3 regions of the Cronobacter condimenti 1330 genome follow, and region 1 is predicted to be linked to each of the others. Evidence: predicted binding sites of a transcription regulator. Region 1 holds the regulator's gene; each other region holds the start of a gene.

Region 1 (7,343 bases):
GGGTTAACGGCCAAAGCTCGCCGTTGAGCCAGACATCCGGGAATCCTTCTATCACATACACAAACTCTTCTTCGCTGCTTTCTGCATGCGGGTACGAGGTGCGCCTGCCCGGCGGCAGCCGTTCGTGATGAATGCCAAGACGGGTCAATCCTGTACGCCTGCCGAGCGGCGCGCCAATGGACATCCGTTCATCGCTGTCGGGATAACCGGCATCATCTTTTCCCTCTATCTCCTGCCAGTGACAAATACATTCAGGCCGTGTCTGCATAAAAACCTCCGAAACGTGTTCCCGTCAGGTATAGCACAGCAGGAATGTCGGTGTTTTGGCCGGTTCATGATAAAGTGATGACTTATACATGATTCATAGAGGATGCCGATGGATACGACGATTTCGCAGGAAGTTCTGGCGCAGGCTGAACAGCTTTGCCAGCAACGTAATGTGCGCCTGACTCCGCAGCGCCTCGAAGTGCTGCGCCTGATGACCCTACAGCCAGGCGCTATCAGCGCATACGATCTGCTCGATTTATTACGCGCGACAGAGCCGCAGGCGAAACCGCCAACCGTTTATCGCGCGCTCGATTTTCTACTGGAACAGGGCTTTGTGCATAAAGTGGAGTCCACCAACAGTTACGTGCTGTGCCATCTTTTCGATAATCCGGCGCATACGTCTGCGATGTTTATATGTGGGCGTTGTGGCGTGGTAAAAGAAGAGGCAGCGGAAGGCGTTGAGGATATCATGCACGCGCTTGCGGCGAAGATGGGCTTTGCGTTGCGCCATAACGTCATTGAAGCACATGGGCTTTGCGCGGCGTGCGCAGAAGTGGAAGCATGTCGTCATCAGGGCCAGTGCGGCCACGATCACAGCATTCCCGTTAACAAAAAGAAAGGGCGCTAAGATAAAGGGGTGGTACATCCTTGTACCGTTGGGCAGGGCAGCCTCAGAAGGTGAATCCCATTGAGGTGAGAGCCGGATTACCAGCGGTAATCGTGGCGGCTTTCCCAGTCAGTCACTTCCTTGTCGGCTTCATCTTTCGCATAACCGTAACGTTCCTGGATTTTACCAACCAGTTGGTCACGTTTCCCTTCGATGATGGTCATATCATCGTCGGTTAATTTACCCCATTGCTCTTTCACTTTACCTTTAAACTGTTTCCAGTTACCGCCAGCTTCATCTCTGTTCATAGACGTCTCCTTAACATTCGGTAGTGAATCAGTCTCACAGGTTTTCCTGTGGGGGTTCAGCCCGAGTCATCTTCATCATTTGCTGAACGTATTGTTAATAGTAGACGGCAATTTTAAGCCTGGCGGGATATTCAGAATCTTTAACCATAACGAAGCGCTAAAACCGACAATTTCTTTGTTTAACAGCACAGTCAGCCGGGCCGCGCGACCTAACACAGCAAGCGACCGCGCCGCCATAAATAGCCGAGCGATAACCCACGCAGTGCCAGAAAAACGGTCAGCGCAAGCCATAACCCGTGGTTGCCAAGCCGCGGCAGCGTCAGTAACGTCACGCCAAACCCCAGCGCTGCGACAGCCATACTGTTGCGCATTTCTGCCCCGCGCGTCGCGCCGATAAACATACCATCTAACAGATAACACCAGACGCCGACCACCGGCAGGATCACCTGCCAGAAGAGATAAGGCTGCGCCTGTGCCTGAAGCGACGGCAATGACGTCAGCAACGACACGATGTACTGCCCCGCTACGGCATAAATGAGTGCGAACGCGAGCGCCACTATACCTGCCTGCCGACAAGCCGCACGCCAGACGCGCTGCAACTGAGAAGTGTTTTTTGCGCCAAACGCCTGCCCGGCATGGGCTTCGACGGCATAGGCGAACCCGTCGAGCGCATAAGCGGTAAAGGTCAGGAGTGTCATCAGAAGCGCATTCACCGCAACGATATCGCTACCGAGCCGCGCCCCGAAAACGGTGACTGACGCAAAACAGAGTTGCAGCAGCAGTGAACGCAGCATGATATCCCGGTTCAGTGCCAATAGCCTGCCGACGCCGCCATGCCAGGCGGTTTTCAGCATAGCGCACGTAATGCCGCGCAAACGCATCACACGCGACGCCATGACTAGCCCAATGACAAGTGTTACGTATTCCGCTATTGCAGTCGCCAGTGCCGCACCCTGCACGTTCAGGCCAAGCCCTGTGACGAACCAAAGATCGAGCGCGATATTAAGCAGGTTGCCGACCACCAGCAAAATAACCGGCGCTCTGGCGTACTGAACGCCTAGCAACCACCCCAGCAGGACGAGATTTGCCAGCGACGCGGGCGCGCTCAGCCAGCGTATTTCCAGAAACTGCCGGGCCTGCGCCAGAACCGCCTCGCTGCCACCGGTGATATGTAGCGCCAGATGAATCAGCGGCTCGCGCAGCACAATAATGAGCGCACCGAATGTCAGCGCCAGCGCCATTGGCTGCACCAGCGCGCGGGCCAGCGCTTGTGGATCGCGCGCGCCAAACGCCTGCGCGGTCAGGCCCGTCGTACTCATACGCAAAAAGAGCAGCAGCATAAACAGGAAGCTGGTCGCGGTAGCGCCGATTGCAACGCCACCCAGATAAACGGGGCTGTCGAGATGGCCGATAACCGCGGTGTCCACCAGCCCCAGCAGCGGCACGGTGATATTGGAGAAGATCATTGGCAGCGCAAGGCGCCAGAGGGCTTTATCGGTAGAAGTCAGGAAAGGCATATGGCGTTCCGATGCCGTTACGCGAACAACAGAAGGTGAAAAAGGAGTAAAACGGGAGAGCCATTACCGTAGCCGGGGCGGGCCAGTTACGGTAATGAAACATCAGAAAGCTGGAGAAAACGTCAGAGCCATTCGCCGTTGCGAATAACGCCGACCGCCAGGCCTTCGATAGAGAAGTTATGCTCGCGCAGGTCTACAACGATAGGCTTAAACTCGTTATTTTCCGGGAGCAGTTCAACGACATTCCCCTGCTTTTTCAGGCGTTTTACCGTCACTTCATCATCAATGCGCGCGACAACCACCTGGCCGTTGCGAACATCCTGAGTTTTATGAACGGCTAACAGGTCGCCATCCATGATCCCAATATCTTTCATCGACATCCCGCTAACGCGCAGCAGGAAATCCGCGTTCGGCTTAAAGAGGCCTGGGTCCACCTGGTAGTGGCCTTCGATATGTTGTTGTGCCAGCAGCGGCTCACCCGCCGCAACACGGCCAATCAGTGGCAGGCCGGTTTCTTCTTCCTGCAGCAAACGAATACCGCGCGACGCGCCGGAAACAATCTCAAGCACGCCTTTACGCGCCAGCGCTTTGAGGTGTTCTTCCGCCGCGTTCGGCGAACGGAAACCCAGACGCTGCGCGATCTCCGCACGCGTAGGCGGCATGCCGGTCTGGCTGATGTGATCCCGAATGAGATCAAACACCTCTTGTTGCCTGGTAGTTAATGCTTTCATTCCGCCCCCTGGGTGCATATACAGTGATGCTGTGAGTATATACAGCTAAAGGCGATTTTAAAACCATAACCGGTTAAAAAAGCGCTTCTTTAGCGATTTCTGGAAAACTTATCGCAAATGCTGCCAGAGCAACGTGCCCCACACGACCAGCGCAAGGATAATCGACAGCAGTACTGCGGCGGAACCCATGTCTTTGGCGCGCCCCGACAGTTCGTGGAATTCCGGGCCGATGCGATCGACCACCGCTTCGATAGCACTGTTGAGGATCTCGACGATCATCACCATCGTGGCAGAACCGATAAGCAGCACGCGGGTGATGGGATCGACATCCAGCCAGCAGGCGATAAGAATCGCTATAATAACGGCAACGCCTTCCTGGCGAAACGCGGCTTCATTTTTCCAGGCGGCGCGTAATCCCTTCCAGGAATAGCCAGCTGCTTTAATAATTCGGGTTAATCCCGTGGTGTTATTGGCCATGACAAGAAACCTTTTTTAAATTCAGGCGTCAATGCTAATGCGCTTCCATAAAGAAGCACCACAGAAATTCTACGGAGTTTCTGATATTCTTGCGCCGCAATTGCATTATTAACCAGAGGCTTTACATCGTTTATGTCCGGTTGGCCACGAATTTACTACAAATTACTTAATTTACCATTAAGCGTGCTGGTAAAAAGCAAGTCCATCCCGGCGGCGCCTTGCCCCGAACTTGGGCTCGATACGTCACGTCCTATCATGTACGTGCTGCCGTATAACTCGAAGGCAGATCTCCTGACGCTGCGGGCCCAGTGCCTGGCGCATGATCTGCCAGACCCTCTGGAGCCGCTCGTTATCGACGGCACCGAGCTGCCGCGTTATGTGTTTATCCATGGCGGGCCTCGCGTGTTCACGTACTACACGCCAAAAGAAGAGTCGATCAAGCTGTTCCATAATTACCTGGACCTGCACCGCAGTAACCCGGATCTCGACGTCCAGATGGTGCCCGTCTCCGTCATGTTTGGTCGTTCACCTGGTCGTGAAAAGGGCGAAGAAAACCCGCCGCTGCGTATGCTGAACGGCATTCAGAAGTTTTTCGCTGTCTCGTGGCTTGGCCGCGACAGCTTCGTGCGTTTCTCCCCGCCGGTGTCGCTGCGCCGTATGGCGACCGAGCACGGTACTGATAAGCGTATCGCACAGAAACTGGCCCGCGTGGCGCGCATGCACTTTGCCCGCCAACGCCTCGCCGCTGTAGGCCCGCGTCTCCCGGCGCGCCAGGATCTTTTTAATAAACTGCTCTCGTCTAAAGCGATTGCCCGCGCCGTTGAAGATGAAGCGCGCACGAAGAAAATCTCGCATGAGAAAGCCCAGCAGAACGCGGTTGCGCTGATGGAAGAGATCGCTGCGGATTTCTCCTACGAGGCGATTCGTATTACCGACCGCGTGCTTGGGTTTACCTGGAACCGCCTTTACCAGGGCATCAATGTTCATAACGCTGAGCGGGTGCGTCAACTGGCGCACGACGGCCACGAGATTGTCTATGTGCCCTGCCACCGCAGCCATATGGACTATCTGCTGCTGTCCTACGTGCTTTATCATCAGGGGCTTGTGCCGCCGCATATCGCCGCGGGTATTAACCTGAACTTCTGGCCTGCCGGGCCGATATTCCGCCGCCTGGGCGCGTTTTTTATCCGCCGCACGTTTAAAGGCAACAAACTCTACTCCACGGTGTTTCGCGAATATCTGGGCGAGCTCTTCAGCCGCGGTTACTCAGTGGAATATTTCGTGGAAGGCGGACGCTCGCGCACCGGTCGCCTGCTTGACCCGAAGACCGGCACGCTCTCCATGACTATTCAGGCGATGCTGCGCGGCGGCACTCGCCCGATTACGCTGGTGCCGATTTACATCGGCTATGAGCACGTGATGGAAGTGGGCACGTACGCGAAAGAGTTACGCGGCGCGACCAAAGAAAAAGAAAGCCTGCTGCAGATGCTGCGTGGGTTAAGCAAGCTCCGTAACCTTGGGCAGGGTTATGTCAACTTTGGCGAGCCGTTGCCGTTGATAACCTTCCTGAATCAGCATGTGCCCGAATGGCGCGACGCTATTGATCCGATAGAAGCGGTGCGTCCGGCATGGCTCACCCCAACGGTAAATGAAATTGCCTCCCAGTTGATGGTGCGTATCAATAACGCGGGCGCGGCCAACGCCATGAACCTTTGCTGCACCGCGCTGCTGGCGTCCCGCCAGCGCTCGTTAACCCGCGAACAGCTGACTGAACAGCTGGAATGCTACCTGAACCTGCTTCGCAACGTGCCGTATGCCTCAGATGCTACAGTGCCGGACGCAACGGCAACGCAACTCATCGAGCATGCGTTGCAGATGAACAAGTTTGAGGTCGAGAAGGACACCATTGGCGATATCATCATTCTGCCGCGCGAGCAGGCGGTGCTGATGACTTATTACCGTAACAACATTATGCACATGCTGGTGCTGCCTTCGCTTATCGCGGCTATCGTGACTCAGCACCGTCGCATCAGCCGTGAGGCGGTACAGCAGCAGGTCGAACTGCTGTTCCCGATGCTGAAAGCGGAGCTGTTCCTGCGCTGGGAAAAAGAAGATGTTCCGGCGGTAGTGGATGCGCTGATTAACGAGATGGCGCAGCAGGGGCTTGTCCTGGCTGATGATGTCTGGCTGCAGGTAAATCCGGCGCGCTCCCGCACGCTGCAATTACTGGCCGCAGGCGTTCGCGAAACGCTGCAACGCTACGCCATTACCTTCTGGCTGCTCAGCGCCAATCCGTCTATCAACCGTGGCACGCTGGAAAAAGAGAGCCGTACCGTAGCGCAGCGTCTTTCTGTTCTGCATGGTATTAACGCACCGGAGTTCTTTGATAAAGCCGTGTTCTCAACGCTTGTGCTGACGCTTCGCGATGAAGGTTATATCAGCGATACCGGCGATGCCGAACCTGCGGAAACGATGAAGGTTTATCAAATGCTCGCAGAGTTAATGACCTCCGATGTCAGGCTCACCATTGAGAGCGCCGCCGCACAGGCAGGCGAATAAACACGCCAGGCCGTTGACAAAAAAGGCGGGGATCCCCCGCCTTTTTTATTGGATGTATGGTGATGGGTGACAGGGAACGGCGGACATGCTTCGCGTACTCGCCCTGCACAAGCGTGACGTGAAACCGCTTATCACGGGTGCGCTTCGTGCCTCCCAGAGCCAACATCAAAACGCCCGGGGGTGGGTAAGCGCAGCGCTACCCGCCCTGTTATCCTCGCCAGTAAGACCATTAAAAAAGGCGAGTTTCCCCGCCCTTTTATCAAATCGTTATGTCACTTAGCGCCAGACCAATAAATATCAGCAATCCCACGTAATTATTATTTAAAAACGCGCGGAAACAGGCATCGCGATCGCGGCCCGCGATGATCTTTTGTTGCCAGATAAATAACGCACCTGCGCCTGCCAGACCGGCGTAGAAAAACGCGCCGAGGTCATTCAGCCAGCCAATAGTCGCCAGCAGCGCCAGTACAACAACCTGCAGTAAGCCAATCATCACTTTATCGTAACGGCCAAACAGAATTGCCGTTGATTTCACGCCGATTTTTACATCATCGTCGCGATCGACCATCGCATATTCCGTATCGTAAGCGACCGCCCAGCAGATATTCGCCGCAAACATTAGCCAGCAACTTAACGGCAGCGACTGGTTGACCGCGCAAAACGCCATTGGGATAGACCAGCCAAACGCCGCGCCCAGCACAACCTGCGGCAGGTGGGTATAGCGCTTCATAAAGGGATACATCCAGGCCAGCGCCAATGCCGCCACGGAAAGCAGAATCGTTTTAACATTCAGCGTCAGCACCAGCAAAAACGACAGCAGCACAAGGATAATAAACAGAGTGCGCGCTTCTTTTTCGGTCACTGCGCCACTCGGTAA
Region 2 (7,343 bases), 1.4 Mb from region 1:
CCCACGTATACGGCTCCAGCAGGTTATGGTTCACATCCAGCACAGGCTCGCCGGTGACTTTAATATGCTCAAGCAGCCGACGGGCGATCAACGCGCGGTTGGCGATAGCGAAATCGAGCGCCTGCTGATGCTGCGCCAGATAATCGTCGGCCGCCTCGCTGCCTGCCTCCAGACCGTCATGGGAGAAGCGTTCGACATGCGCGCGTAAAATCTGCTGGCCGAATCCGCGCGAGCCGCTGTGCGCCAGCAGCAAAAGCTGCGCCGGACGGATGTTAAGTGCATTTACCGCCTCGTCGTCATAGACGTGGTCAATGTGCTGTAACTCCGCAAAGTGGTTACCGCCGCCGACAGAGCCGAGCGACGCGGCGTAAGGATGCGCCGCAAGATGAGGCGGTAGCGCTGATTCCAGCCATTCCACCGGTGCGATATCGCTGTAGCTGTGCAGACGCTTCTCAAGCTTGTCGAGATTCGCCTTGCGGCTTGAAAGCGAGGTTTGCCACAGCGCCATGCCGCAGCCAATGTCATTGCCCACAAGGGCCGGGTAGAAACGATTAACGGAGAAAAAGGCCGCGCCGACAGGATAACCACGGCCTGGATGCAGATCCGGCATGCCAACGATGCGGGTCATTCCCGGCAGCCTGGCGGTGGTTAAGAGTTGTTGCGTGGCGGCGCTTTCGATCCAGAGATCATCGGACGCCAGATAAGCGACAGCGTCAGACAAGGGACGAATAAAATTGCCCATATACCAATCCATAATGTGGAAAAAAATAAGGATGTGGCAGACGTAAACCCGGGCAATGAAAAAAGCGGAATTATTCCTGGGTCAGTCTGCAAAGCGTAATCAGCGTGGAATAAGTCATGATGTGCCTCCTTTGCAGATGATGAGAATGGGTAAAAAACGGCCTGCATCATAACGAGTGCGGTATGAGGGCACAATGATAAATAACGAATAACTATTAGTTCAGGTAGGGGGAATAAGCGAAGCGCCCCCACCAGGCACGACAATGCAAACCTACAGCCCCAGCACCAGTTGCCGCTCAAGCTGCGGGTCGAGCAGCGTCACATGCAGCCCCACCAGCCGCACGCCGCGCCCGGCACGCCGCTCATCCCAGGTTTTTCGGGCGGTGGCGATAAGGTCGTCCTTGTTAAGGCGCGGCCAGACATGCTCCTGCGTCGTCAGCTGGAAATCATTAAACTTAAGCTTAACGCCCTGACGTGCGATGCGCAGATCGGGTTTGACCTTCGCAAGACGCAGTTCCAGCTCCGGGTACAACCGCTCGATGATCGCCTCGCACTCCGCCCACTCGTGAATATCCTCCGCGAGCGTGCGCTCAACGCCCACCGATTTCCGCTGGCGATCCGGGCTGATTTCGCGCTCGTCGATACCGTGGCTGCGCTCCCACAGCACGCGACCAAACTTGCCGAAGCGCTTAAGGAGTGAGGCCAGATCGCTTTTTTGCACATCTTCGCAGGTGCGAAGCCCCAGCCCTTCGAGCTTGCCTGCCGTCACCTTGCCGACGCCCGGAATTTTGCCAAGCGGCAGCGATTGCAAAAAGGCAGGCACGTCATCCGGGGTAATAACATATTGCCCGTCAGGTTTATTCATATCAGACGCAATTTTGGCGAGGAATTTTATCGGTGCCACGCCTGCGGAAGCCGTGAGCTGAAGTTCGTTAAATATCGTCTGGCGGATTTCGCGCGCCATCAATGTGGCGGAGCCGTAACAGTGCGGGCTATGGGTAACATCCAGATAAGCTTCGTCGAGCGAAAGGGGTTCAATCAGCGAGGTATAGCGTGAAAAGATATCGCGGATATGGGCAGACGCCTCTTTATAAGCGTCAAAACGGCCAGGCAAAAGGGTGAGATGCGGGCAGAGCTTAAGCGCCATCGCCGTTGGCATCGCGCTACGCACACCATATTTACGGGCCGGGTAGTTGGCGGTGCTGATAACGCCACGGCGCTCGCGGCTGCCGCCAATGGCGAGGGGGATATCGCGCAGGGACGGATTATCGCGCATCTCAACCGCCGCGAAAAAGCAGTCCATATCGACATGAATGATTTTGCGCATACCCGGCCTCATACTGTATGTGTATACAGTCTGGCAAAAAAGCGTCGCTGCGGCAACCTTCCTTATTTCGCTGTGAAGGCGTAAATTCACTGCCGCGCAAGGATGTTAAGCAGAACTTAATTGTAAACGCAGCAGGCAGCGCTTGCGAAAAATAATAGCGATGCTAATGTGAGCGCTCCTGAACCAGAATAATCTTATTTTGGATCCCTTCGCCGTTCCGGCATCGGTCTTAGCTTTATCAAGGAAACAAGCAGTATGCGTAAAATCGCATTGTTAATCGCAATGCTTCTGGTGTCGTGCTTTTCATGGGCCAGTACAGTCAGTAGCGACAGCGTTACCCCGATAAAAAAAGAATTAAAACAGCAGTTAATGGGTTCCCCGGTTTATATCCAGATCTTTAAGGAAGAGCGCACGCTTGAGCTGTACGTCAAGATGGGCGAGCAGTATCAGTTACTGGATAGCTACCGCATCTGCAACTATTCCGGCGGTCTTGGGCCGAAACGTCGTCAGGGCGATTTCAAAAGCCCGGAAGGTTTCTATAGCGTGCAGCGCAGCCAGCTCAAACCCGACAGCCGTTTTTACAAAGCGATTAATATTGGTTTTCCGAACGCCTTTGACCGCGCAAATGGCTATGAAGGGAAATATTTGATGATCCACGGCGCCTGCGTTTCCGTCGGCTGCTATGCGATGACCGATAAAAACATCGATGAGATTTTCCAGTTCGTCACGGGCGCGCTGGTGTTTGGCCAGCCGAATGTGCAGGTGAGCATTTATCCGTTCCGCATGACCGACGCCAATATGGAGCGCCACAAGTATTCTTACTTCATCAGCTTCTGGAAACAGCTTAAGCCGGGGTATGACTACTTTATGACGACCCGCCAGCCGCCGGTAGTTTCTGTGGTTAATGGCAATTACGTGGTCAGCAAGCCGCTCAACAGCAGCGTGGTGCACCCGCAGCTCGCGTCAAACTACGCGCTCCCCGAGACAAAATAACGCCCACTCGCCTGGCATAATCTTGTGCCAGGTTTCATTGCCCGTCAGCGGCTGAGTCGCGATTACCGTGACCACATCATTGGGTGTGGTCTCTTCCTGAAAATCAATCTCCACATCCTGATCGAGCAGTTTGGCAACGCCAAACGGCGCACGGCGCGTTATCCAGAAAAGATTGGTAGAGCAGAACGCCATGACGTAACGCCCGTCCGAAAGCAACATGTTGAAAACGCCTTTCTCGCGAAGCTCCCCCGCCAGTTCCGCAATATAGCGAAAGACCGCCGTCATATTGCCTGGCGTGCGTGGATAGCGCGTGGTGAGCTTGTGTAAAAGCCAGCAAAACGCTTTTTCGCTGTCGGTTTCGCCAATCGGGCGAAACGGGCCGGTGTCAAGCGAGCGGTAACCCGTGAGCTGGCCGTTGTGCGCGTAGGTCCAGTTGCGGCCCCACAGTTCGCGGGTAAAGGGATGGGTATTTTCCAGCGCCACTTCGCCGCGGTTCGCCTGACGAATATGCGCCACGACCGAACAGGATTTGATGGGATAGTCCTGCACCAGCTTCGCAATAGGCGAGTTGTAGCTGGGTTGTGGATCTTTAAATGTGCGACAGCCTTTACCTTCGTAAAAGGTAATGCCCCAGCCATCTTTATGCGGGCCAGTTCCCCCGCCCCGCTGGACAAGGCCGGTAAAGCTAAAGCAGATATCGGTCGGCACGTTGGCGCTCATCCCGAGCAGTTCGCACATAAGTCACCTCATCACACGCCGCCTTCCGTTAAGAAGGCGTCACCGGGGCCATCAGCCGGGCGACGCATCGCCCGTACCGATATTCAGCCTGTCAGGCTTTTACCATCTCTTTTTCGATAAGCTGGATCAGGATGTGGATCACTTTGATGTGAATTTCCTGAATACGGTCAGCATAGCCGAAATGCGGCACGCGAATTTCTACATCTGCCGTTCCCGCCATTTTGCCGCCGTCTTTGCCGGTCAGCGTGATGACTTTCATGCCCTTCTCGCGCGCGGCGTCGATAGCTTTAATCACATTGCCGGAATTACCGGAGGTGGAGATGCCGAGCAGTACATCGCCCTCACGCCCTACCGCTTCGACATAACGAGAGAAGATATGGTCGTAACCGAAATCATTGCCAACACAAGAGATGTGGCTGACGTCGGAAATGGCAATGGCCGGATAGCCCGGACGGTTTTCACGATAGCGTCCGGTCAGCTCTTCAGCGAAATGCATCGCATCGCAGTGCGAGCCGCCGTTACCGCAGGAGAGCACTTTGCCACCCGCTTTAAAGCTGTCCGCCAGTAAGACCGCCGCACGCTGGATAGCGTGGATATTGGCTTCATCTTTCAAAAAGTTAGCCAGCGTTTCGGCGGCTTCGTTCAGCTCGTTACGAATCAGATCCTGATACATGAGGGATATCCTTCAGCATTAAAAAGTAACCGTACGCAGTGTACCGGATAGCGCCGGGGCCGAGAAGCGCTACGCCGCGGCCTGCGTACCGCTTTTGCGTTTACGTGCGGCAACAATGTGAGCTAGGTTGTAATTATTTTGTGAACGCATTGCTAAAAAAAGCAACATCCTCTACAACCATATCATCACAAGTGGTCGGACCTCCTACAAGCAAGGGAGCTTTTCTTTATGATGATCTTGAGTATCGTTGCCACCCTGGTTCTCATCGGTGTGCTGTTTTATCACCGCGTCAGCCTGCTGCTCAGTAGCCTGATTCTGCTCGGCTGGACTGCTGCATTAGGCGCCGTCGGTCTCTGGTCGCTGTGGCTGCTGGTGCCGCTGGCTATCATTCTGGTTCCTTTTAACTTTACGCCGATGCGTAAATCGCTGATCTCCGCGCCAGTATTCCGCGGTTTTCGTAAAGTGATGCCGCCGATGTCGCGTACAGAAAAAGAAGCCATCGACGCCGGCACTACCTGGTGGGAAGGCGATCTGTTTCGCGGCACCCCGGACTGGCAGAAGCTGCATAACTATCCGAAACCGCAGCTGACTGCCGAAGAGCAGGCGTTTATCGACGGCCCGGTGGAAGAAGCGTGCCGCATGGCGAATGACTTCCAGATAACCCATGAGATGGCGGATCTGCCACCAGAACTGTGGGCATACCTGAAAGAGCATCGCTTCTTTGCGATGATCATTAAAAAAGAGTACGGCGGTCTGGAGTTTTCAGCTTATGCGCAGTCCCGCGTGCTGCAGAAACTCTCCGGCGTGTCGGGCATTCTCGCTATCACTGTTGGCGTGCCAAACTCACTCGGCCCAGGCGAACTGCTGCAACATTACGGCACCGAGGCGCAGAAAAACCACTATCTGCCGCGTCTGGCACGTGGTCTGGAAATCCCCTGCTTTGCGCTCACCAGCCCTGAAGCGGGCTCTGATGCAGGCGCCATCCCGGATACCGGCGTGGTCTGTATGGGTGAATGGCAGGGCGAACAGGTGCTCGGCATGCGCCTGACCTGGAACAAACGCTATATTACGCTCGCGCCAATCGCGACCGTGCTGGGCCTCGCGTTTAAACTCTCTGACCCCGATCGCCTGCTGGGCGGCGAACAAGAACTCGGCATTACCTGTGCCCTGATCCCAACGAACACTCCGGGTGTGGAAATCGGCCGACGCCACTTCCCGCTTAACGTACCGTTCCAGAACGGCCCGACCCGCGGCAACGACATTTTTGTGCCGATCGACTACATCATCGGTGGACCGAAAATGGCCGGTCAGGGCTGGCGTATGCTGGTGGAATGCCTGTCCGTGGGCCGCGGCATTACGCTGCCGTCTAACTCGACCGGCGGCCTGAAATCAGTCGCGCTCGCAACCGGTGCTTATGCCCATATCCGCCGCCAGTTCAAAATCTCTATCGGTAAAATGGAAGGGATCGAAGAGCCGCTGGCACGTATCGCAGGCAACGCGTATGTGATGGATGCAGCGGCATCGCTGATTACGTACGGCATCATGCTTGGCGAAAAACCGGCAGTGCTGTCCGCGATTGTTAAATATCACTGCACCCACCGTGGTCAGCAGTCGATCATTGACGCGATGGATATCGCAGGCGGTAAAGGCATTATGCTTGGCGAGGGCAACTTCCTGGCTCGCGCATACCAGGGCGCGCCTATCGCTATCACGGTGGAAGGCGCGAATATCCTGACCCGCAGCATGATGATCTTCGGTCAGGGTGCCATCCGTTGCCATCCGTACGTCCTGGAAGAGATGGCCGCCGCGCAGAATAATGACGTTAACGCCTTCGATAAGCTGCTGTTCCGCCATATCGGTCATGTGGGCAGCAGCCTGGTGCGCAGCTTCTGGCTCGGTCTGACGAACGGCCTGACCAGCAGCAGCCCGACCCGCGACGCCACGCGCCGCTACTATCAGCATATCAACCGCCTGAGCGCCAGCCTGGCGCTGCTCTCGGATGTCTCCATGGCGGTACTGGGCGGTAGCCTGAAACGTCGTGAACGCATCTCAGCGCGTCTGGGCGATGTACTGAGCCAGCTTTATCTGGCCTCGGCGGTGCTGAAACGCTATGACGATGAAGGCCGTCAGGAAGCCGATCTTCCGCTGGTACACTGGGGCGTGCAGGATGCGCTGCATCAGGCGGAACAGGCCATTAGCGATCTGTTGCGTAACTTCCCGAACGGCGCAGTGGCGGGCCTGCTGAGCCTGGCGATTTTCCCGGCGGGCCGTCGTTACGACGCGCCTTCCGACAAGCTGGATCATAAGCTTGCGAAGATCCTGCAAACGCCGTCAGCCACCCGCTCACGTATCGGTCGCGGTCAATATCTGACGCCGAGCGAGCATAACCCGGTGGGCCTGCTGGAGCAGGCGCTTGAAGATGTGATGGCCGCCGACCCTATCCACCAGCGGATCTGCAAAGAGATGGGCAAAAACCTGCCGTTCACCCGTCTTGATGAGCTGGCGAAACGCGCACTGAAAGAAGGCCGCATCAATGATGACGAAGCGGCAATCCTGATTCGCGCTGAAGAAAGCCGTCTGCGCAGCATTAATGTGGACGACTTCGAGCCAGAAGCGCTGGCCACCCAGCCGGTAAAGCTGCCAGAAGCGGTGCGTAAAGTTGAAGCAGCCTGATCATTCTGCGTAAAAAAAACCCCGCTCCGGCGGGGTTTTTTATTGCCTCGCATCCTGTCGCGCGCATGATAAAGTGACCTGAGTTGCCAATGACGGGGGAGTCTGAACGTGTCTGGTTTGAAAATTTCACTGCTGCAGCAGTCGCTGACCTGGATGGACGGGCCCGCCAACCTGCGCCATTTCGACATCTTGCTGGAA
Region 3 (7,343 bases), 770 kb from region 1:
GCCGCCACCATATCGACGTTGGGCAGATCCGCGACGGCCTTGAGATCAAGGCCTATATGATCACCTCCAACGGCGCGCGGGTGCATGATACCGACGGTAATCTGGTCTTCACTCATAATCTCGACACCGATATTGCCGCCGATCTGTTCGGCGTGGTGCGCGACAACCCGGATATCATCACCAACGTTTATCGCGACGACGAGTGGTTTATGAGCCGCGAACGCCCGGACGAGCTGAAATATTTTAAAGAGGCCGTCTTTAAATATTCGCTGTTTGAACCGGCGTTGCTGGAGCCTCAGGGCGTCAGCAAAGTCTTCTTCACCTGCGACGTGCATGAAAAACTGCTGCCGCTGGAGCAGGCTATCAACGCCCGCTGGGGCGATCGCGTCAATGTCAGCTTTTCGACGCTTACTTGTCTTGAAGTCATGGCGGGCGGCGTGTCTAAAGGCCATGCGCTGGAAGCGGTCGCGAAAGCGATGGGGTACGGGCTTGACGCCTGTATTGCGTTTGGCGACGGCATGAACGACGCGGAAATGCTCTCGATGGCAGGCAAAGGCTGCATTATGGGCAATGCCCATCAGCGTCTCAAAGACCTGTTGCCGGAGCTGGAAGTTATCGGCACGAACGCCGAAGATGCCGTACCGCACTACCTGCGTAACCTCTTCCTGGCGTAATATCAGGTGACGAGTGGTTTATCGATAACCACTCGTCAACCAAATAGTGCAACTTTTCGCCAGCGCCTTCGCTACAATGCCTCTCTCTTTTTTTGTTGAGATGATTATTGTGGCGTTACTTATCATCACCACGATCCTGTGGGCCTTCTCGTTTAGCCTGATCGGCGAATATCTCGCGGGCCATGTGGACAGCTATTTTTCGGTCCTGATGCGTGTCGGGCTGGCAGCGCTGGTTTTTCTGCCGTTTTTACGCACCCGTGGACAGAGCCTGAAAACGCTGGCGCTTTATATGCTGGTGGGCGCGTTGCAACTGGGCGTAATGTATCTGTTCAGCTTCCGGGCTTATCTCTACCTGACGGTCTCGGAGTTCCTGCTTTTTACCGTTCTGACGCCGCTCTATATCACGCTGATTTACGATTTGCTGAGCAAGCGCCCGCTGCGCTGGGGTTATGTGTTAAGCGCGGGGCTGGCGGTGGTCGGCGCGGCGATTATCCGCTATGACAAAGTCAGCGACCATTTCTGGACAGGGCTGATGCTGGTGCAGCTGGCGAATATCAGTTTCGCTATCGGCATGGTGGGTTATAAACGCCTGATGGAGACGCATCCGATGCCGCAGCACAGCGCGTTTTCGTGGTTCTATCTTGGGGCGTTTGTGGTGGCGGTCATCGCCTGGTTTGCGCTTGGCAATCCGCAAAAACTGCCGACCACAAATCTGCAATGGGGCATCCTGGTATGGCTTGGCGTTGCGGCGTCCGGGCTTGGATACTTTATGTGGAACTATGGCGCCACGCAGGTGGACGCCGGTACGCTCGGTATCATGAATAATGTGCATGTGCCCGCCGGGCTGCTGGTTAACCTTGCCATCTGGCAGGAGCAGCCCCACTGGCCGAGCTTCATCATTGGGGGAGCGGTGATAATGGCTTCTCTGTGGGTCCACCGGCGTTGGGTCGCGCCGCACTCCGCACAAACGGCAGTGAATCACAGGCGTGCTGACGCGCCTGCTGAATAAACGCCTCCGTCACCGGCTGACGCTGCTCGCCGTCGCGCACCGCAGCGTACAGCCGGCTCCATAATCCCTCGCCCAGCGCGCGCGTCACTACCAGCCCCTGGCGTTCGAAATTCTCCACCACCCAGTGCGGCAGCGCGGCGATCCCCATGCGCGCCGACACCATCTGGATAAGCAACAGCGAGTTATCAACGCTCTTCAGCGCAGGGCTTACGCCAGCTGGCTGTAAAAAGTGACGCCACACGTCAAGGCGGCTGCGCTGCACGGGGTAAATCAGCAGCGTTTCGCTGGCAAAATCTTCAGGCGTCACCTGCGTTTTAGTCGCGAGCGGATGATCCGGCGCGACCACCAGACGCACTTCAAAATCAAACATCGGCGAATAGTGCAGGCCGCTGCGCGGCAAGATGTCCGAGGTCAGCACCAGATCGAGTTCATCCTGCTGCAGCGCGGGCTGCGGGTCGAATGTGACGCCCGATTTAAAATCCATCTCCACCTGCGGCCAGCGTTTTCGGAAGGCTTCCAGCGCCGGGGCCAGCCACTGAATGCAACTGTGGCACTCAATTGCAATACGCAACCGGGTTTGTTGCGGTTCGTTGCAGGCCTGTAGCGCGCGGCTTATCTGTGGCAATACTTGCGCCGCCAGTTGCAAGAGGATTTCACCCTGCGGCGTGAAGCGCAGCGGCTGGCTTTTACGGACAAACAACCGGAAGCCGAGACGCTGCTCCAGATCGCTAAACTGATGTGAAAGAGCTGATTGGGTCTGATGCAGCGATGCCGCCGCCGCTGCCAGCGAGCCGCAATTGCGCAGCGCCTGGAGCGTTCGCAGGTGTTTTATCTCGATCATGAAAGTCCTTCACTTCGCCATGAACATTTTGCGCTTGAGGAATATACAGTAACTGCCAATTATGGATGTGTAAACATCTGGACGTCCAAACTCGTCATAATTCGACTTGCAGATGCGTTGGCTTTCCTCGCTCACCCCAGTCACTTACTGGAGTAAGCTCCTGGGGACTCGCTGCGTCGCCGCCTTTCTGCAAGCCGAATTATTTAGAGTTAGCCCCTTAGGGGGAGGATCCGAAATACGTACGGATTAATTAATAAGACGAACAGATTCATTTTCTGAAATTCGCGGCTACGCGGATCCATCTTCAAGAGAGGCAGAACATCATGACTATCCATAATCACACCCTCGGTTTTCCCCGCGTCGGCCTGCATCGCGAACTGAAAAAAGCGCAAGAGAGCTACTGGGCGGGCAAGAGCACGCGTGAAGAGTTACTGGCGGTAGGCCGCGAGCTACGCGCCCGCCACTGGGAACAACAAAAAGCGGCGGGTATCGATCTGCTGCCGGTGGGGGATTTCGCCTGGTATGATCATGTTCTGACCACCAGCCTGTTGCTCGGTAACGTGCCGGCGCGCCATCAGAACGCCGACGGCACCGTCGATATTGATACCCTGTTCCGTATTGGCCGTGGCCGTGCGCCGACTGGCGAACCGGCAGCCGCAGCGGAAATGACCAAATGGTTCAACACGAACTATCACTACATGGTGCCGGAGTTCACCAAAGGCCAGCAGTTCAAACTTACCTGGACGCAGCTTTTAGAAGAAGTGGACGAAGCGCTGGCGCTCGGCCATCACATCAAGCCAGTACTGCTGGGGCCGGTCACGTATCTGTGGCTTGGCAAAGTGAAGGGTGAGCAATTCGACCGCCTCTCGCTGTTAAACGATATTCTGCCGGTGTACCAGCAGGTGATTGCGGAGCTGGCGAAGCGCGGCATTCAGTGGGTGCAAATCGATGAACCTACACTGGTGCTGGAGTTGCCGCAAGCGTGGCTGGAGGCGTTCAAACCGGCTTACGAGGCGCTGAAAGGCCAGACTAAACTGCTGCTCACCACTTATTTTGAAGGCGTGACGGATAACCTCGACACCATTACCGCGCTGCCGGTGCAAGGTCTGCATGTCGATCTGGTCCATGGCCATGATGACCTGAATGAACTGCATCGCCGTCTGCCGCAGGAGTGGCTGCTCTCGGCGGGCGTGATTAATGGCCGCAACGTCTGGCGCGCCGATCTCACCCAAAAATACGCGCAGCTGAAAGCCATCGCGGGCCAGCGCGAACTGTGGGTGGGCTCATCCTGCTCGCTGTTGCACAGCCCCATCGATCTGAGCGTTGAAACCCGTCTTGATCCAGAGGTGAAGAGCTGGTTTGCGTTTGCACTGCAAAAATGCGAGGAACTGGCGCTGCTGCGCGATGCGCTGAACAGCGGCGATACCGCGAAAATTGGCCAGTGGAGCGCGCCTGTTCAGGCCCGTCAGCACTCATCCCGCGTGCACAACCCGGCGGTGGCGGAGCGTCTTAACGCGATTACGCCGCAGGACAGCCAGCGCGCCCATGCGTACCCGGTGCGCGCCGAAGCGCAGCGCGCGCGCTTTAACCTGCCGGCCTGGCCGACCACGACGATTGGCTCTTTCCCGCAAACAACGGAAATTCGCGGCCTGCGTCTGGATTTCAAAAAAGGCAATCTGGATGCGGCGCACTACCGTACTGGCATTGCGGAGCACATCAAGCAGGCGATCGTGGAGCAGGAGCGTCTGGGCCTCGACGTGCTGGTGCATGGCGAAGCCGAGCGTAACGACATGGTGGAGTATTTCGGTGAGCATCTTGATGGTTTCGTCTTTACTCAAAACGGTTGGGTGCAGAGTTACGGCTCCCGTTGCGTGAAACCGCCGGTAGTTATCGGCGATATCAGCCGCCCGGCGCCGATCACCGTCGAGTGGGCGAAGTATGCGCAGTCACTCACCGACAAACCGGTAAAAGGCATGTTGACCGGCCCGGTAACGATTCTTTGCTGGTCGTTCCCGCGTGAGGATGTCTCCCGCGAAACCATCGCGAAACAGATTGCGCTGGCGCTGCGCGACGAAGTCGCGGACCTCGAAGCCGCAGGCATTGGCATTATCCAGATTGACGAGCCTGCGCTGCGTGAAGGGCTGCCACTGAAACGCAGCGACTGGGACGCATACCTCGCCTGGGGTGTGGAAGCTTTCCGCCTGAACGCCGCCGTGGCGAAGGATGACACCCAGATCCACACCCATATGTGTTATTGCGAGTTTAACGACATCATGGACTCCATCGCCGCGCTGGATGCAGACGTGATAACGATTGAAACTTCGCGCTCAGATATGGAACTGCTGGAATCGTTTGAAGAGTTTGAATATCCCAATGAAATCGGGCCGGGCGTGTACGATATTCACTCGCCGAACGTGCCGGATGTCGCGTGGATCGAAGCACTCCTGAAGAAAGCCGCGCAGCGTATTCCGCAGGAACGTCTGTGGGTAAACCCGGATTGCGGTCTGAAAACCCGCGGCTGGCCGGAAACCCGTGCCGCGCTCGCGAATATGGTGAAAGCCGCGCAGAATTTACGTCAGGCCTAAGCTAACGTAGCGCGATGGCGGGTGGCGCTTTGCTTACCCGCCTTACAGCAGATATGGAAATTTTAGGTCGGTGAGAAAGCACCGCGGACCCACCGTTTACTACTACCTATCTGCCAAAAACATCGCCCGGCGAACCGGGCGATGTTTTTATGCTTTCTTACTACCGTAGGTCTGGAACCACGCTAACATCCGCTCCCAGCCATCTTTCGCGGACGCCTCGTGATAGCTCGGGCGGTAATCGGCATTAAACGCATGACCCGCGTCCGGGTAAACAATGATTTCGGCATTTGCGTTGGCGGCGCGCAGCGCCTGCCGCATCGTCTCCACGCTCTCAAGCGAAATGCCGGTATCCTGCGCGCCATAAAGCCCCAGCACAGGCGCGGTCAGTTCGGTTGCGATATCCACCGGGTGCTTTGGCGAATTCAATGTCTTGTCGCCCAGCAGCTTGCCATACCACGCGACGGCCGCTTTCAGCTGCGGATTATGCGCGGCGTATAACCAGGCGATGCGTCCGCCCCAGCAGAAGCCAGTCAACGTCAGACGATGCGCGTCGCCGCCGTTGCGCGCAGCCCAGCTCGCTACATGGTCGAGATCCGCCAGCACCTGAGCGTCCGGCACTTTTGACACCAGATTGCTTAGCAATGAAGAAATATCGTCATACTCGTTCGGATCGCCCTGCCGGAAATAGAGCTCAGGCGCTACCGCAAGATACCCCTCCAGCGCCAGCCGACGGCAAATATCGCGTATATGTTCATGTACGCCGAAAATCTCCTGCACCACGATAACCACCGGCAGCGGACCGTCGGCCTCGCGCGGGCGGGCGTGATAAGCCGGCATATTTTCGCCCTGCGTAGGAATAGACGTTTCGCCTGCGATAATGGCATCCTGCGGCGTATGAACGACCGTTGAAGCGACAGGTGAGGCTGCAGCGGCAAAGCCCGCTTTATTGTCAGTTGTGTTGCTCATGGCATTCTCCGTACCCGTTATAGTTTTAGCGCATCCATAACTATAGTCTGCGCGTGGCGGGAGTGGGGATGGCAAAACTCAGCGGCATTCGAGCAGGATCGCGCTTTTCAGGTTGTATATGTGACCGCTGTCACGAAATAATGGAAAATTAATGCAACTCCTTTCTTTTGAAGTGAATCCGGTCACGAAAAGCGCCGGAAAGGTTCTGTAAAGTACCGTTTTGCTTCTCCTGACAAACCGACCCACAGAGGAGTCACCTATGTCTGATGTTTTTCACCTCGGCCTTAAAAAAAGCGATCTTCAGGGCGCCGAGCTTGCGATTGTCCCGGGCGACCCGGAGCGCGTGGAAAAGATCGCCGCGCTGATGGACAAGCCGGTTAAACTGGCCTCTCACCGTGAATTTACCTCCTGGCGTGCCGAGATTGACGGCAAACCGGTGATCATCTGCTCCACCGGCATTGGCGGTCCATCAACATCTATCGCGGTAGAAGAACTGGCGCAGCTGGGCGTGCGCACCTTCCTGCGTGTTGGCACCACCGGCGCTATCCAGCCGCACATCAACGTAGGCGACGTGCTGGTCACGACGGCCTCGGTGCGTCTTGACGGTGCCAGCCTGCACTTTGCGCCGATGGAATTCCCGGCGGTTGCCGATTTCGCCTGTACCACGGCGCTGGTGGAAGCGGCCAAAGCAGTTGGCGCGACCACGCACATCGGCGTAACGGCGTCTTCTGACACCTTCTACCCAGGCCAGGAGCGTTACGACACCTACTCTGGCCGTGTGGTGAGCCGCTTTAACGGTTCCATGAAAGAGTGGCAGTCCATGGGCGTTATGAACTATGAAATGGAATCCGCTACGCTGCTGACCATGTGTTCAAGCCAGGGTCTGCGTGCCGGGATGGTGGCGGGCGTTATCGTCAACCGTACCCAGCAAGAGATCCCGAACGCGGAAACCATGAAGCAAACCGAAAGCCACGCGGTAAAAATCGTGGTCGAAGCGGCGCGCCGTCTTCTTTAAGCGTTACCTGCTCCCTTCAGGCCGGCGTTTCGCCGGCCTTTTTGCGTAATGCCTCGCAGGAATAACCCCCCTTACAGAAAAACGCTTTTCCTCTGGAATTATGTACAGCACAATCCCTTCTGGCGTGGTAAGTCGTTCAGGCAGGAGGCGTGGTGGAAATTTCATATCTATTGTTAGCGGTGGTCGCGCTGGCGGGTGTGGTGGTGGGCTGGCTGGTATCTGGCCTGCGGACCGCTCAACAAAAAGCGGATCT

The links. The regulator LexA, encoded in region 1, represses DNA repair genes until DNA is damaged. The targets are predictions, from matches to a motif close to TNCTGTATGTACATACAGNA.
Region 2: the regulator LexA is predicted to act here: its motif matches at 2,080-2,099, upstream of dinB (DNA polymerase IV).
Region 3: the regulator LexA is predicted to act here: its motif matches at 2,556-2,575, upstream of metR (HTH-type transcriptional regulator MetR).

Annotation. Positions count from the first base shown of each region.
Region 1 is NZ_CP012264.1:3,893,784-3,901,126, forward strand. It holds gene AFK62_RS17840 (cupin domain-containing protein) at 1-268, opposite strand, end outside; gene zur (zinc uptake transcriptional repressor Zur) at 377-895, shown strand; gene AFK62_RS17850 (CsbD family protein) at 973-1,182, opposite strand; gene dinF (MATE family efflux transporter DinF) at 1,392-2,699, opposite strand; gene lexA (transcriptional repressor LexA) at 2,822-3,430, opposite strand; gene AFK62_RS17865 (diacylglycerol kinase) at 3,539-3,907, opposite strand; gene plsB (glycerol-3-phosphate 1-O-acyltransferase PlsB) at 4,040-6,466, shown strand; gene ubiA (4-hydroxybenzoate octaprenyltransferase) at 6,726-7,343, opposite strand, start outside.
Region 2 is NZ_CP012264.1:932,181-939,523, reverse strand. It holds gene AFK62_RS04290 (RNA ligase RtcB family protein) at 1-742, opposite strand, end outside; gene dinB (DNA polymerase IV) at 1,013-2,068, opposite strand; gene dpaA (peptidoglycan meso-diaminopimelic acid protein amidase) at 2,324-3,061, shown strand; gene AFK62_RS04275 (class II glutamine amidotransferase) at 3,032-3,799, opposite strand; gene lpcA (D-sedoheptulose 7-phosphate isomerase) at 3,891-4,472, opposite strand; gene fadE (acyl-CoA dehydrogenase FadE) at 4,701-7,145, shown strand; partial or broken gene AFK62_RS04260 (amidohydrolase) at 7,254-7,343, shown strand, end outside.
Region 3 is NZ_CP012264.1:314,009-321,351, forward strand. It holds gene yigL (sugar/pyridoxal phosphate phosphatase YigL) at 1-674, shown strand, start outside; gene AFK62_RS01470 (carboxylate/amino acid/amine transporter) at 784-1,683, shown strand; gene metR (HTH-type transcriptional regulator MetR) at 1,571-2,524, opposite strand; gene metE (5-methyltetrahydropteroyltriglutamate--homocysteine S-methyltransferase) at 2,848-5,109, shown strand; gene AFK62_RS01485 (dienelactone hydrolase family protein) at 5,257-6,075, opposite strand; gene udp (uridine phosphorylase) at 6,335-7,090, shown strand; gene rmuC (DNA recombination protein RmuC) at 7,243-7,343, shown strand, end outside.